2 regions of the Virgibacillus natechei genome follow, and region 1 is predicted to be linked to the other one. Evidence: a T-box and tRNA genes for the amino acid it is inferred to sense, from the RefSeq annotation. Region 1 holds a T-box; the other holds one or more tRNA genes.
What was found. A T-box is a leader RNA that pairs with one kind of tRNA and senses whether it is charged. The one in region 1 lies ahead of tyrS (tyrosine--tRNA ligase), so its partner is inferred to be a tRNA-Tyr.
Positions count from the first base shown of each region.

Region 1 (6,525 bases):
GTGAACATTTCCACCTGTGATCGAATTAACCCCGCTAGCTGAAACCCTTCATCCCTTGTTATACGCGGCATATAAATGGCTAATTCTTCTCCACCCCACCTGGCAGGAATATCTTCACTCCCTACATGCCTCATAATTATCCCCGCAACTTGTTTGATGACTTCGTCGCCGATATGATGTCCATATGTATCATTAATATATTTAAAGTCATCAATATCAAGTAAAACTATTGATCCTTCTTCACCTTTATCCATGTTCTTTCTAATTTGTTCCTCTAAGTAGTCTCTCGAATACAATTTAGTCAGGTAATCCGTTATGACGGCCTCTTCTAACCTCTCTTTTAAAATCGCATTCGATAAGGCTAACGTTGAATGTCGGATAAGTGACTGCATTAATTTAAATGTTTCAAAGGTAAAATGATACGGTTCTTCATGCATAATAATTACCATTCCATGGACAGCCCCCGAATGGGACATTGGGATAGCCATTACGGAGCGATAGGAATATGCTTCTTCCTCAGTTAATTGACCATTAAAAAGCGGTTCCGTACCTGTTTTGTTCAACAAGTAATTCGCTAGTACCTGCCCTTGTTCCGTGTTAAAGTATGCCGTACTACCAGACAAAATTTCAAACGTTTGATTCTCTTTATCTTGATAATAGATAAAGCCAACCTGCGATGCGTGACAAATACTCATGATCTTATTTCTCACGATTTTCGTTATATCAGAAAGTTTAAGGTTGGAATTCAACGTATGTGTAACTTCATTAATCAATTTAAGATCAGATACAAGATGCTCTGAATAGTGATAAAAGATTGCATTTTCTATTGCTTTTCCTGCTATATTGGCAAATTGAGTGATAAATTCTATTTCCCATTCCGGAAATTCCATTACTTTTGGTGTGACGACCTGTAACACACCATACACCGCCTGATTTCCAGTTAATGGTACATATAAACTTGCATTCGATTCATTCTCAAGGGTTTCTCTTTGTACTTCACCACTTAGAAAAGCTTGGTTACTTAGCTGTTTTGTGGCATCGTCGCTATATTCGATCATCTTTACAGGCAGTGTGGCACTATCATCACTATCCTGAGATAATAATAAATAATGAGTGAATTCAGGATAGATGTCTTGTACAGTATTCATAATTTCTGTTAGAACATCTTTCTTGTTACGCACAGAGAATAAGCGCGAAGAAAAATCGAACAAACGGTTCTTATCTTTCTCACTATCTTTCTTATTGTTATATTGATTCATAATAGAAAGTACCTTTTCTGTTTCCGCTGCAAAAATTTGCAACTTATCATCATCAAGACGATTCATTTCCTTGTTTACCCCAATCATTAAACGTCCAGGAGATCCATATACAGGTTCCAATGGAACGAGCTGTTTATGTAATCCTTTGCTTTCCGTTGTGGACTTGGCCGTTAATTGATAGGTTTTCCTCCAATTATCGTATAAATAAATTGCAACAAAAGATGCACGTGATAAAAATTTTATTTGATTGATTATTATGGTTAGTTTCTCTTTATCTGAATAAGCTAACCGACTGTAAATCAAGTCAAAATAAACATGCTGCAATTTTTCTTGTAACCTTACAACCTCTTTGCTCATTATTATCACCTATCATACTATTATATAGAACTTATCTCTATTTCCATTATATAATACCCGGTACTTTTTTCCTACATTTTAACCTTGAATTCCTTCACTTAATTCATATGTTGACTTTTCATCTTATTACTTATATACTATTCTTTGTGTAAAATAATAAAGGTAGCCTAAGTGAACCGACGCTTGGACCCATTTTGTTCCTCTAATAGAGGTGTATCGTGTAACTCTCTGCTGCTGGAGCGATGGTACATGAAAACATAATGGACAACGTATAGGATCACGCTCGCTTATTTTATGCAAATAAAATAATAAAGGAGAAAATGTCTTATGTCACGCTTTACTGGATCATTATGGAAGAAATCACGCAGACTCGGCATTTCATTAACAGGAACTGGTAAGGAATTGGATAAACGCCCTTACGCTCCAGGTCAACATGGACCAAACCAACGCAAGAAAATATCTGAATATGGTTTACAACAACAAGAGAAGCAAAAGTTACGTTATACGTACGGATTAAACGAACGTCAATTCCGTAACTTGTTTGAACAAGCGGGTAAAATGAAAGGTATTCATGGTGAAAACTTCATGATTTTACTTGATTCCCGTCTTGATAACATGGTTTATCGTATGGGGCTAGCTCGCACACGCAGACAGTCTCGTCAGTTGGTTAACCATGGTCATATTCTAGTTGATGGTAAACGTGTTGATATCCCATCCTATACATTAGTACCAGGTCAGGTTATCGGTTTACGTGAGCGATCAAAAAATCTTGACATCATTAAAGAAGCGATGGAAGTAAATAACTTTGTTCCTGAGTATGTAACATTTGATGCAGATAAAATGGAAGGTACTTTCTCTCGTTATCCTGAGCGTTCTGAACTTCCAGCAGAAATTAATGAACCACTCATCGTTGAGTTCTACTCACGTTAAGTGTAGTGCTTAATAAATAGCAACATTAAGAAAACCTAGAAACAGCGTTATGTTTCTAGGTTTTTTCTGTTTTTATGTGGTTTTTTGTGTAATACTGTAATCTAATCCCTCTAATTTGAGATTGTTTTTTACATCCGTACAATGACTGCCCCACCTCCACTGCCCTGCACACATTTTGTATCTTCTTGACCATTTGATGATTGCAGCAATTGATTATTTTGGGCGATCAATTCATTAAGCTTATCTAGCTGATTCCCTAGATTGATCATCATTTGCATCATATCCTGCATATCCGCTCACCAGTCGTCCTAAGGTGCGCGAAATGTGTTTCCGTAGCGAATCCCTGCTCTCAACCAGCGTTTTCCAAAGAATTGTCACTGCGTCGTACTTTATAGATTTTGCGTCAAAAACAACATTTCTTTTCGGTGGGGCGAGCAATCGCAGCCCCAAACTTTCAGAGAACAGCCAGTTAGTAAATTTAAAGATTTTAAAAGCACGAATGAGCAATTGCTCATTCGTGCTTACTATTAACTAAAGCGTATTAAGAAATACTTTTTCTTTCCGCGGCGAATGATTGTAAATGTATCATCAATGCGGTCACCTTCATTTACGTTGTATTGAATATCCTGCTGTCTTTCACCATTAATGTAAATAGCTCCATTCTTCACATCTTCTCTTGCCTGTCTTTTAGAAGAAGAAATAGAAGCATCCACCAATAGATCAATTAGAAGCCTTTCTTCTTTTTCCGCTTGATGTGTTGGAACGTCTTTAAACCCCTGTTCAATATCACTAGCTGTAAGTTGCTTTAATTCCCCACTAAAAAGAGAGGCAGAAATCCTTTGCGCTTGCTCTAATGCTTCTTGACTGTGGACCTCCTTCGTCATTTCTTCAGCTAGACGTTTTTGTGCAACTCTATTTTCTGGCTGGTTCGTCACTTCATTCTGCAGTTGACTTACTTCTTCTTCAGAAATAAATGTAAAGTAACGAAGGAACTTTAACACGTCTCGATCATCACTATTAAACCAAAATTGGTAAAACTCATAAGGAGTCGTCTTTTCTGGATCCAACCAGATAGCCCCACCTGCTGTTTTCCCAAATTTGGTTCCATCTGCTTTTGTAATTAGAGGAACGGTTAAACCAAAAACGTTTGTTTCCACATCCTCGTGCTCTCTTGAACGACGAATTAATTCCATTCCAGCTGTAATATTCCCCCATTGGTCACTTCCACCTATTTGTAATGTACAATTTTCCTGTTCATATAATTTTAAGTAATCGAGTGATTGTAAGATCATATAGCTGAACTCTGTAAACGTAATTCCCTGGTCAATTCGTGCAGCTACCGATTCTTTTGATAACATATAATTTATACCAAAGTGCTTTCCAGCGTCACGAAGAAAATCTATTACGGTCATATTTGCTAACCAGTCGTAATTATTCCTGGCAATAACTGGATTTTCTCCATGATCAAATTCAAGCAGTCTGGCAATTTGCTCCTTCACTTTTTCAGTGAATTCTTTCACGATATTATCATCATTTAAAGACCGTTCGCTCGTTCGCCCGCTCGGATCACCAATCATACCCGTGCCACCACCAACAAGTGCAATTGGTTTATGTCCTGCTTTTTGAAATCTTTTTAGCATTGTAATAGGTACCAAATGTCCAATATGTAAACTATCAGCCGTTGGATCGAATCCACAATATAATGTTACTTGATTTGTTGATAAATGCTGCTTTAATCCTTCAAAATCAGTTGTCTGTTGAATTAACCCACGTGTTTCCAAATCCTGTAATATATCCATTTTACCACACTCCATCTTGATTTTTTGCAAATAAAAAAACTCCACCCTCTAAAATAAGGGACGAGTTTATAACGCGGTACCACCCTTGTTGCAAATCATTTGCCACTTGGGGTTGTTAACGATGTTTCCACCGTTCTTTTAGAATGAAATCAAAAAGCTTCGTTCTTCAACTTCCTTCCAAAAAGAAATGCTCACAAATTGTACTTCGTCTGCAACTGTGTACTAGCTTTCACCAACCGCCAGCTCTCTATAACAGGGAGATGCATCACTACTTTATTCCTTCAACGCATTACTATATATATGATTACATATATTCTTACCATAACTTGATATAAAAGGCAAGTTTATACGTGTATTGCTACTGCATAAAAAGCAATTATGCTATAATAAGTATGGTAATTTGGGAGGTTTTTAAATGGATTTGAAGGAGACATTCTATAAATATAAGCAAAAGCTAACAGATACGTGGAGCACTGGTAAAATTCAACGCTCATCACGAATTACATATGATGTGTTTTGGAATGTTATTTTATTATTCGCTGTTGTTGGTTTTATCGGTCTTTTTTTTGCTGGAGGGATCGGCGCTGGATATTTCGCCTCTCTCGTACAAGATGAATCAGTGAGAAGCTATGAAGAAATGGAGCAGGATATCTATGATTACACAGAAACAACGCAATTATATTTCGCAAACGAAGCGTATCTAGGTGATATCCGTGCAGAGATTCATAGGGATGAAACAACTTTAGAAAATGTGTCAGAAACGCTGATAAATGCAGTAATAGCCACCGAAGATGAATACTTTGAGGTACATCAAGGGGTTGTACCAAAAGCAATCATCCGTGCCGCATTACAAGATGCTTTAAATGCTGATATGCAAACAGGGGGAAGTACGTTAACGCAACAACTTATAAAGAATCAAATGCTGACAAACGAAGTATCCTTTGAACGGAAAGCAAAAGAAATATTATTAGCACTACGTGTCGAACGTTTTTTCGAAAAAGATGAAATACTACAAGCATATTTGAATATTGTCCCATATGGACGTGATTCATCTGGAAGAAATATCGCTGGTGTACAAACAGCTGCTCAAGGGGTGTTCGGTGTTGATGCTGATGAGGTTAACTTAACACAAGCTGCTTATTTAGCTGGCCTTCCACAAAGCCCTACTTCCTATACTCCTTTCACCAACCATGGAGAACAAAAGGATGAAGAAGGGTTACAAGCTGGTTTAAACCGAATGAATACAGTCTTGCACAGAATGTACCTTGCTGACTTTATTACAGAAGAGGAATATGAAGAGGCGTTAGAGTATGATCTCGTTGCCGATTTCGCTGAAAGCAGTCCATTATCTACTCAAGAATATCCATCCTTGACGTTTGAACTACAAGAGAGAGCACAAGATATTATAATGAAACTTCTCGCAGAAGATGATGGGTATACAATGGAAGATCTAGATGAAAATGAAGATTTAAAAGAAGAATATGAAATATTGGCAGAACGCGATTTACGCCATAAAGGGTATGAAATTCATTCCACCATCGACAAGGAAATACATGATGGGATGCAAGAGGTCACGCAAAATTTTGATAACTTCGGCCCTGATACTGTCACAAATATACAAGTAGTTGGAGAAGATGGGGAAGAAGAAACAGCAGAAATTGAACAGCAAGTACAAGCTGGTGGTATATTAATTGAAAATAGTTCAGGCAAAATCATTAGTTTTGTAGGAAATCGTGATTACAGTGAGGAAAGTCAGCTAAACTATGCTACAAATGCAAAGCGGTCGATTGGTAGTACAATTAAACCACTGCTTGTTTATGCACCAGCAATGGATAAAGGCGCTGTACAACCTGGAACCCCGGTTGCTGATGTGGAATTAGATATCCAATTTCCTGGACAGGAATTCTCACCACCAAGTAACTACAGTGATTCACATTATGGATTGGTCTCAACTCGAGATGCGCTCTCGAACTCCTATAATGTTTCAACAACAAGAGTTTATTCTCAAATCATAGAAGATGATCCCGGGGACTATATTAGAGATATGGGAATCACCTCGATAACAGATGAAGAATTTCACTATCCTTCGTTATCAATAGGTGGAACAACTACCGGTGTTACATTAGAAGAGAATACAAATGCATTTAGCACTTTTGGAAACGATGGAAATTTCGCTGATG
Region 1 covers NZ_CP110224.1:2,328,593-2,335,117, forward strand. The annotation lists gene OLD84_RS12150 (diguanylate cyclase domain-containing protein) at 1-1,616, opposite strand, end outside; gene rpsD (30S ribosomal protein S4) at 1,944-2,546, shown strand; gene OLD84_RS12160 (hypothetical protein) at 2,675-2,836, opposite strand; gene tyrS (tyrosine--tRNA ligase) at 3,074-4,345, opposite strand; T-box leader at 4,399-4,639, opposite strand; gene OLD84_RS12170 (transglycosylase domain-containing protein) at 4,761-6,525, shown strand, end outside.

Region 2 (6,525 bases), 1.3 Mb from region 1:
ACTAAGAAAGCATTGAAGAAGGTCCCCGATTTAATATAACTTTTATCCAGGATCCACGACACAATAATTAACACACCAGAAATGATAATAGCCCACGAACCAATCGATAAGCCAACTCGCTCGAAAAGCGCTACATTCAGCACATCCCACGGGTGGATACCCAGATGTTGTACCTTTATTGCAATACTAATTCCTAAACTAAAAAACATAATTCCTATTACGAAAAAGAACCAACGCATCATATGTATCAATACGATCAACCTTCTTTCAAAAAAGAGCCTATAAATAACTATGTTAACATAAAATCCATTTCACAGCAGGCTTCTGACTAACACCCATTATCGATTTTATCATAAACAAGTGATTAGAAGACTTGGCATTCGTCAGATCATCAGATGTGACTAGAAAACCGCCAGTGCCTGCAATATTGATCAGCAATTTAAAACGTTCCTTTGAGATCACTGAAAACGAAAAGACAACCCACCTCTTTGGCAAGTTGTCTTCACTGGTAAAATTATTTTAAAATTATTTGATGGAATCAACTGCTTCTTTCACCGTTGTTGTGCCTTTTACTACCTGAAATTCCTTTCCGATTGATTTATCATTTTCCAGACTGGCAAGAATCGCTCTTGCAATATCCTCTCTTGGCACTTCGTCGCTCTTCACTTCAGGAGCGGCATTTATCATTCCAGTTCCTTCATCATTTGTTAAAAACCCTGGATGGATAATCGTATAATCTAGGTCGGTTGCTTTTAACCATTCATCAGCATAGTGCTTGGCGACAACATATGGTGCAAAGTTTTCATTTGCTTCCTGAATGGCTTTACGAGTGGTATCAAATGAACTGATCATGATAAATCGTTTCACTCCTGCAGTTTTAGCAGCTTCAATCGTTTTTACAGCCCCATCCAAATCAATCATAATGGTTTTGTCTTTTCCTGTGTGACCACCGGAACCTGCAGTAAATACGACCGCATCAACTCCATCGGCAGCCTTTGCAATTGCATCGATATCATCTTCCAGATCCACCAGTGCCGTTTCTGCACCTAAATCTTCAAAAAAAGACGCCTGTTCCTGTTTGCGGATCATTGTCCTAGCTTCAAGGTTGTCACTTTCCTGTATAAATTTAACCAACTGTTTTCCAATTTGACCATTTGCTCCTACTACTAGAACTTTCACTTTATCCACCCTTTCTAATAGATTTAATAAGACCTTTTTGTATTCCCTTTCTTTATCGTAAATAATTAGCAGGGCGTTGTCTATTATTCTGACTCAAGCAGTAAAGCTGATTAGCTGGATCATTTCTCACTTTCCATTGCTGCTCCCTATTTTTTATCAAAATGGAACCTTTCAGTATTTCTCCCTAATAATAGCCAAAATCATAATGTGTGCCGCGAAATTTGATCTGCATATTTTTTTCATGCCGTTCCTCCGTTAATCAGTTGAACAATGCAGGATTTTTATTTTTAAATTTAAGGAATAACAGTTAAAATATGATCTATACGATAATTTTTTAATTCAAAGTGGAGTATCGCAGTCAGGAGGTGTACTCATGGATGACATCGTTTCAATTAGTGCTTTAAAAACGCTTCTTGAAAAGAAAACAAAAAAGAAAATCCTTGTAAAAATAATGTGGAATGGAAATGACAAATTGACATTATTCATTACACCAAATATGAAAATCAACTCTTTTATATTTGATGAAAAAGAAGGATACATATTTTATGACAATGAAGGAATACCAGTAAAGCACGATATTCCGTGTGTACTGTCCCATAAGGAATTGATGGAAGGAAAAGTAAAGCTGGATGGGAATGTGAAGATTAACGGAGAACGTCTATCAAAAGAGGATATACAGTTTTTGGAGGAAATTGAATAGTAAGGAGTCAGATGGAACGCAAAAAAATTGTTGATCATCTTAGCCGCGAGGTGGAATATTCCTATCCGGCAGAACCTGTTATTGCATTTATCCAAAAGATAAAGTGCAGCAGGCTAAAATGATTGGGGGAAGTAACTCTAATTATAACACGTCTTTACTCCAAACCATCATTTATATAAAGAGCCGACAGCTAATGAGAAGGCTCTGTCTGTTTTTTTTCGTATTGATTGCCAAAATCTACCAGACAGCATTAATATTATTGCAATAGGGATGGAAATTAAATTCCTCCTGCGATTTTGGACTAGCCATAAACCAAAAATCCTAAGAAAGGAAGAATGATAGCGAAAGCCTACAGTAACATACTCATTTTAAATCAACATCCTTTAAAAGCAATAACCACTTCTCTCATAGCAACACAAACTTCAGTTAACCATTATTTATTGCCATCATCAGAATTTTACCATTACTTACAACAAATTAAAACGCCTGAAGAAAAAACTCCAAACGTTTATAAGGTGATTTGATGTAATTCCGCAACACCGAATTTATTTTATGTACCCCTATCTGCGAGATTTGTTTTTGCCAAGGCCGTCCGAAACAGGACAAAGGCAAACAAAGAAAGAATGATACCCGATATGTATGGCAATCCTATGAAAACGGAATACAAAAGTCCTCCAAGCACAGGTCCAATGATTCTCCCCAAGGAATCAAATGAAGACAAGGATCCCGTCACCATACCGTACCCAACAGTTGACTTTTTCGTTAACAGCGAGGAAACACTTGGCCGGATTACCCCATTGCCAACACCAAATATGGACAGAAATATGGCCGCAGTGATAAAATTCTGTGTAAATAGAATAAGCGCAAAACCTAGGGCAGAAATGAAAATTCCCGCCTGTATAATACGCACTTCTCCGAATTTTTTTGTCAATGCACCCATAGATCCCTGTACAGCCGCACTTGCAAGCCCCATAATCATAAATATGTAACCCAACGACACGGCGTCCAACCCTGCCCTTTCCGCTGCAAAATAAGCAAAGGTTGCTTCCAAACCGGCTAATGATACTGTTATAAAAAATTGCAGAAAATACAACATGAATAAAGGTCCTTGAAAAACATTTCTCCATGACAGTTTTTTTTGTGCAGCCGCTCCACTTGTTGATAGATGGATAGATTCTTTTAGAATAAAGAATACTAGGAACATAGTAGCGAACGATACAATCCCTGCAATATAAAACGGAGCATCCAAGCTAATGTCCGTAAATGTTCCACCAATCGCCGGACCAAATATAAAACCAAGCCCGGTAGCTGCTCCTACGATTCCCATTCCCTTGCCTCGATCTTCCTCTGTTGTGATATCCGCAACATAAGCCATGACTGTCGGCATGTTTGCAGCAGATAATACACCACCGATAAAGCGCGCAACAAAAAGCACCCATAGCTGTGTAGACAGTGCCATCATGAAAAAGGATAGCGACAATCCAAAAATACCAATCAAGATTACTGGCTTCCGGCCTACACGATCGGAAATACGTCCCCACATTGGGGCAAAAATAAACTGCATCAAGGAATAAACAGCCATTAATAATCCAAGTTCCGTAGGCGATGCTCCCAGTTCCTCTGCATAGAATGGAAGCACAGGTATAATGATCCCAAAGCCAACCATGACAAGGAACATAATGATAAAAAGTATTGGCAATGCTTTATTTAGTTTCAATGTACATCCACCTTAGTTGTTAGTTGGACCCGCGAGCATGTCTATTTACCAAACATACTCAGTCCGAATCTCCCTGATAGTCATGTAAAAATTTCAGCATTTTCACAGGAGCAAACCCGGAAACCCATTTTCCATTTATATTTGTTTGCGGGACAGAAAGTTTTCTTATTTTACCAATTAATTTGGTTATGGGACATAGGGACAGGAAAAGTGTCCCATTCTATATAGCTAACTGGGACATCTTGCCCGCTTTCTCGTCCCACCATCATTACCATGCTATAGCAATATCCTGGACCTTCATTAATCCACTATTATATGTACAAAAGTGATTGTTTAAAAATTTACAGTTTGGCTGAATCCTTACCACTTCGTAGTAAGTCAACGTCTCTAACTCTTATGACTCGATTGCTATGCGAATTTCCTACGGATTTAAATTATTACTTCTCCGTTTAGACACAAAAATAAGCATCCTTCCTAGTAAATAAGGAAAGAAAGTCAAGCCTTCGTCATGGTTGTTCGTGGTTGCATGACTATTATATGTACATTCTACGTAATTTTATAAACAAAAAGACACTACCTAGTCGAATAGATAGCGCCATATATATGTTACACTGATACCGGTGGCCGGGATCGAACCGGCACTCCAGAAGGAACATGATTTTGAGTCATGCGCGTCTGCCAATTCCGCCACACCGGCATAATTATATATGGAGGCGGTAACCGGATTTGAACCGGTGATAAAGGTTTTGCAGACCTCTGCCTTACCACTTGGCTATACCGCCATTAATAAAATGGAGCGGAAGACGGGATTCGAACCCGCGACCCCCACCTTGGCAAGGTGGTGTTCTACCACTGAACTACTTCCGCAAGTGGCTGGGCTACCAGGATTCGAACCTGGGATGCACGGGATCAAAACCCGATGCCTTACCGCTTGGCTATAGCCCAATTTCTATGGGGCGACCGGTGGGGATTGAACCCACGAATGCCGGAGCCACAATCCGGTGCGTTAACCACTTCGCCACGACCGCCATATAAAAAAATGGCAGGGGTAGTAGGAATCGAACCCACATCAAAGGTTTTGGAGACCTCCGTTTTGCCGTTAAACTATACCCCTACGTATTTATTTAAACATAAATGGTGGAGGGGGAGAGATTCGAACTCCCGAACCCTGAGGGAGCGGATTTACAGTCCGCCGCGTTTAGCCACTTCGCTACCCCTCCATATATGTCTTACTAATTAATTAAAAGTGGTGGCTCGGGACGGAATCGAACCGCCGACACACGGATTTTCAGTCCGTTGCTCTACCGACTGAGCTACCGAGCCAGATGAAACAGTAAATATTTAATCATAAATCAACACATTAGTTCTGTATAAAATGGCGGTCCGGACGGGACTCGAACCCGCGACCTCCTGCGTGACAGGCAGGCATTCTAACCAACTGAACTACCGGACCATGTTTTTTGTGCACTAAAGTACACTATCATTTTCAATTAACATAAATACACATTCATAGTAGTCAACTGAAATTTTTTGGTTGCGGGGGCAGGATTCGAACCTGCGACCTTTGGGTTATGAGCCCAACGAGCTGCCAGACTGCTCCACCCCGCGATATAATGAATTAGTAATGGTGGAGGATGCAGGGCTCGAACCTGCGACATCTTGCTTGTAAGGCAAGTGCTCTCCCAGCTGAGCTAATCCTCCAGTGAAAATGATGCGTTACCGTCTTATGTCCAATACATAAGATAGGTTATAAAGAAGTCTTATAATTTAAAAGTTGGTGACCCGTACGGGATTCGAACCCGTGTTACCGCCGTGAAAGGGCGGTGTCTTAACCACTTGACCAACGGGCCAATCATATATTAAAAGTGGCGGAGAGCGAGGGATTCGAACCCTCGAGGCCGCGTGAACGGCCTACACGATTTCCAATCGTGCTCCTTCGGCCACTCGGACAGCTCTCCATGGCTCCACAGGTAGGATTCGAACCTACGACCGATCGGTTAACAGCCGATAGCTCTACCACTGAGCTACTGTGGAATAATCAATTTGAGCAATTCATTCGAGAATAATTAATCAGATATATGTATGAACATGCTAAGAAATTATTCCATGAAATAGAATTTGCCTGGCGACGTCCTACTCTTGCAGGGGCAAAGCCCCAACTACCATCAGCGCTGGAGAGCTTAACTTCTGTGTTCGGCATGGGAACAGGTGTGACCTCTCCGCTATTACCACCAGACCTGATGTCATTCTGTGTTATTCACTGGATGTGAACATTTTACAGAACTTCCTTATGATAAGGACAAGTTTTATTATATGCATTTTTTGTCTAAATTGCAAGGGTTTTTGTCCATTTATACCCTAAAAACTAAATAAGAGTATCATCAACGCCGATCAAATAAGAAATTAGTTAAGTCCTCGATCGATTAGTATTCGTCAGCTGCACGTGTCGCCACGCTTCCACCTCGAACCTATCTACCTCATCGTCTCTGAGGGATCTTACTCACTTAAAGTGATGGGAAGTATCATCTTGAGGGGGGCTTCATGCTTAGATGCTTTCAGCACTTATCCTTGCCATACGTAGCTACCCAGCCATGCTCCTGGCGGAACAACTGGTACACCAGCGGTATGTCCATCCCGGTCCTCTCGTACTAAGGACAGCTCCTCTCAAACTTCCAACGCCCACGACGGATAGGGACCGAACTGTCTCACGACGTTCTGAACCCAGCTCGCGTACCGCTTTAATGGGCGAACAGCCCAACCCTTGGGACCGACTACAGCCCCAGGATGCGATGAGCCGACATCGAGGTGCCAAACCTCCCCGTCGATGTGAACTCTTGGGGGAGATAAGCCTGTTATCCCCGGGGTAGCTTTTATCCGTTGAGCGATGGCCCTTCCATGCGGTACCACCGGATCACTAAGCCCGACTTTC
Region 2 covers NZ_CP110224.1:1,066,139-1,072,663, reverse strand. The annotation lists gene OLD84_RS05805 (YczE/YyaS/YitT family protein) at 1-242, opposite strand, end outside; gene OLD84_RS05800 (SDR family oxidoreductase) at 526-1,179, opposite strand; gene OLD84_RS05795 (hypothetical protein) at 1,553-1,879, shown strand; gene OLD84_RS05790 (MFS transporter) at 2,430-3,596, opposite strand; tRNA gene OLD84_RS05785 (tRNA-Leu) at 4,212-4,293, opposite strand; tRNA gene OLD84_RS05780 (tRNA-Cys) at 4,305-4,378, opposite strand; tRNA gene OLD84_RS05775 (tRNA-Gly) at 4,389-4,463, opposite strand; tRNA gene OLD84_RS05770 (tRNA-Gln) at 4,467-4,541, opposite strand; tRNA gene OLD84_RS05765 (tRNA-His) at 4,549-4,624, opposite strand; tRNA gene OLD84_RS05760 (tRNA-Trp) at 4,637-4,710, opposite strand; tRNA gene OLD84_RS05755 (tRNA-Tyr) at 4,732-4,816, opposite strand; tRNA gene OLD84_RS05750 (tRNA-Phe) at 4,844-4,919, opposite strand; tRNA gene OLD84_RS05745 (tRNA-Asp) at 4,973-5,049, opposite strand; tRNA gene OLD84_RS05740 (tRNA-Met) at 5,128-5,204, opposite strand; tRNA gene OLD84_RS05735 (tRNA-Val) at 5,222-5,297, opposite strand; tRNA gene OLD84_RS05730 (tRNA-Glu) at 5,372-5,446, opposite strand; tRNA gene OLD84_RS05725 (tRNA-Ser) at 5,463-5,554, opposite strand; tRNA gene OLD84_RS05720 (tRNA-Asn) at 5,556-5,630, opposite strand; rRNA gene rrf (5S ribosomal RNA) at 5,717-5,832, opposite strand; rRNA gene OLD84_RS05710 (23S ribosomal RNA) at 6,000-6,525, opposite strand, start outside.
Region 2: it encodes a tRNA-Tyr, which carries the amino acid that the T-box ahead of tyrS (tyrosine--tRNA ligase) is inferred to sense. The anticodon was not compared.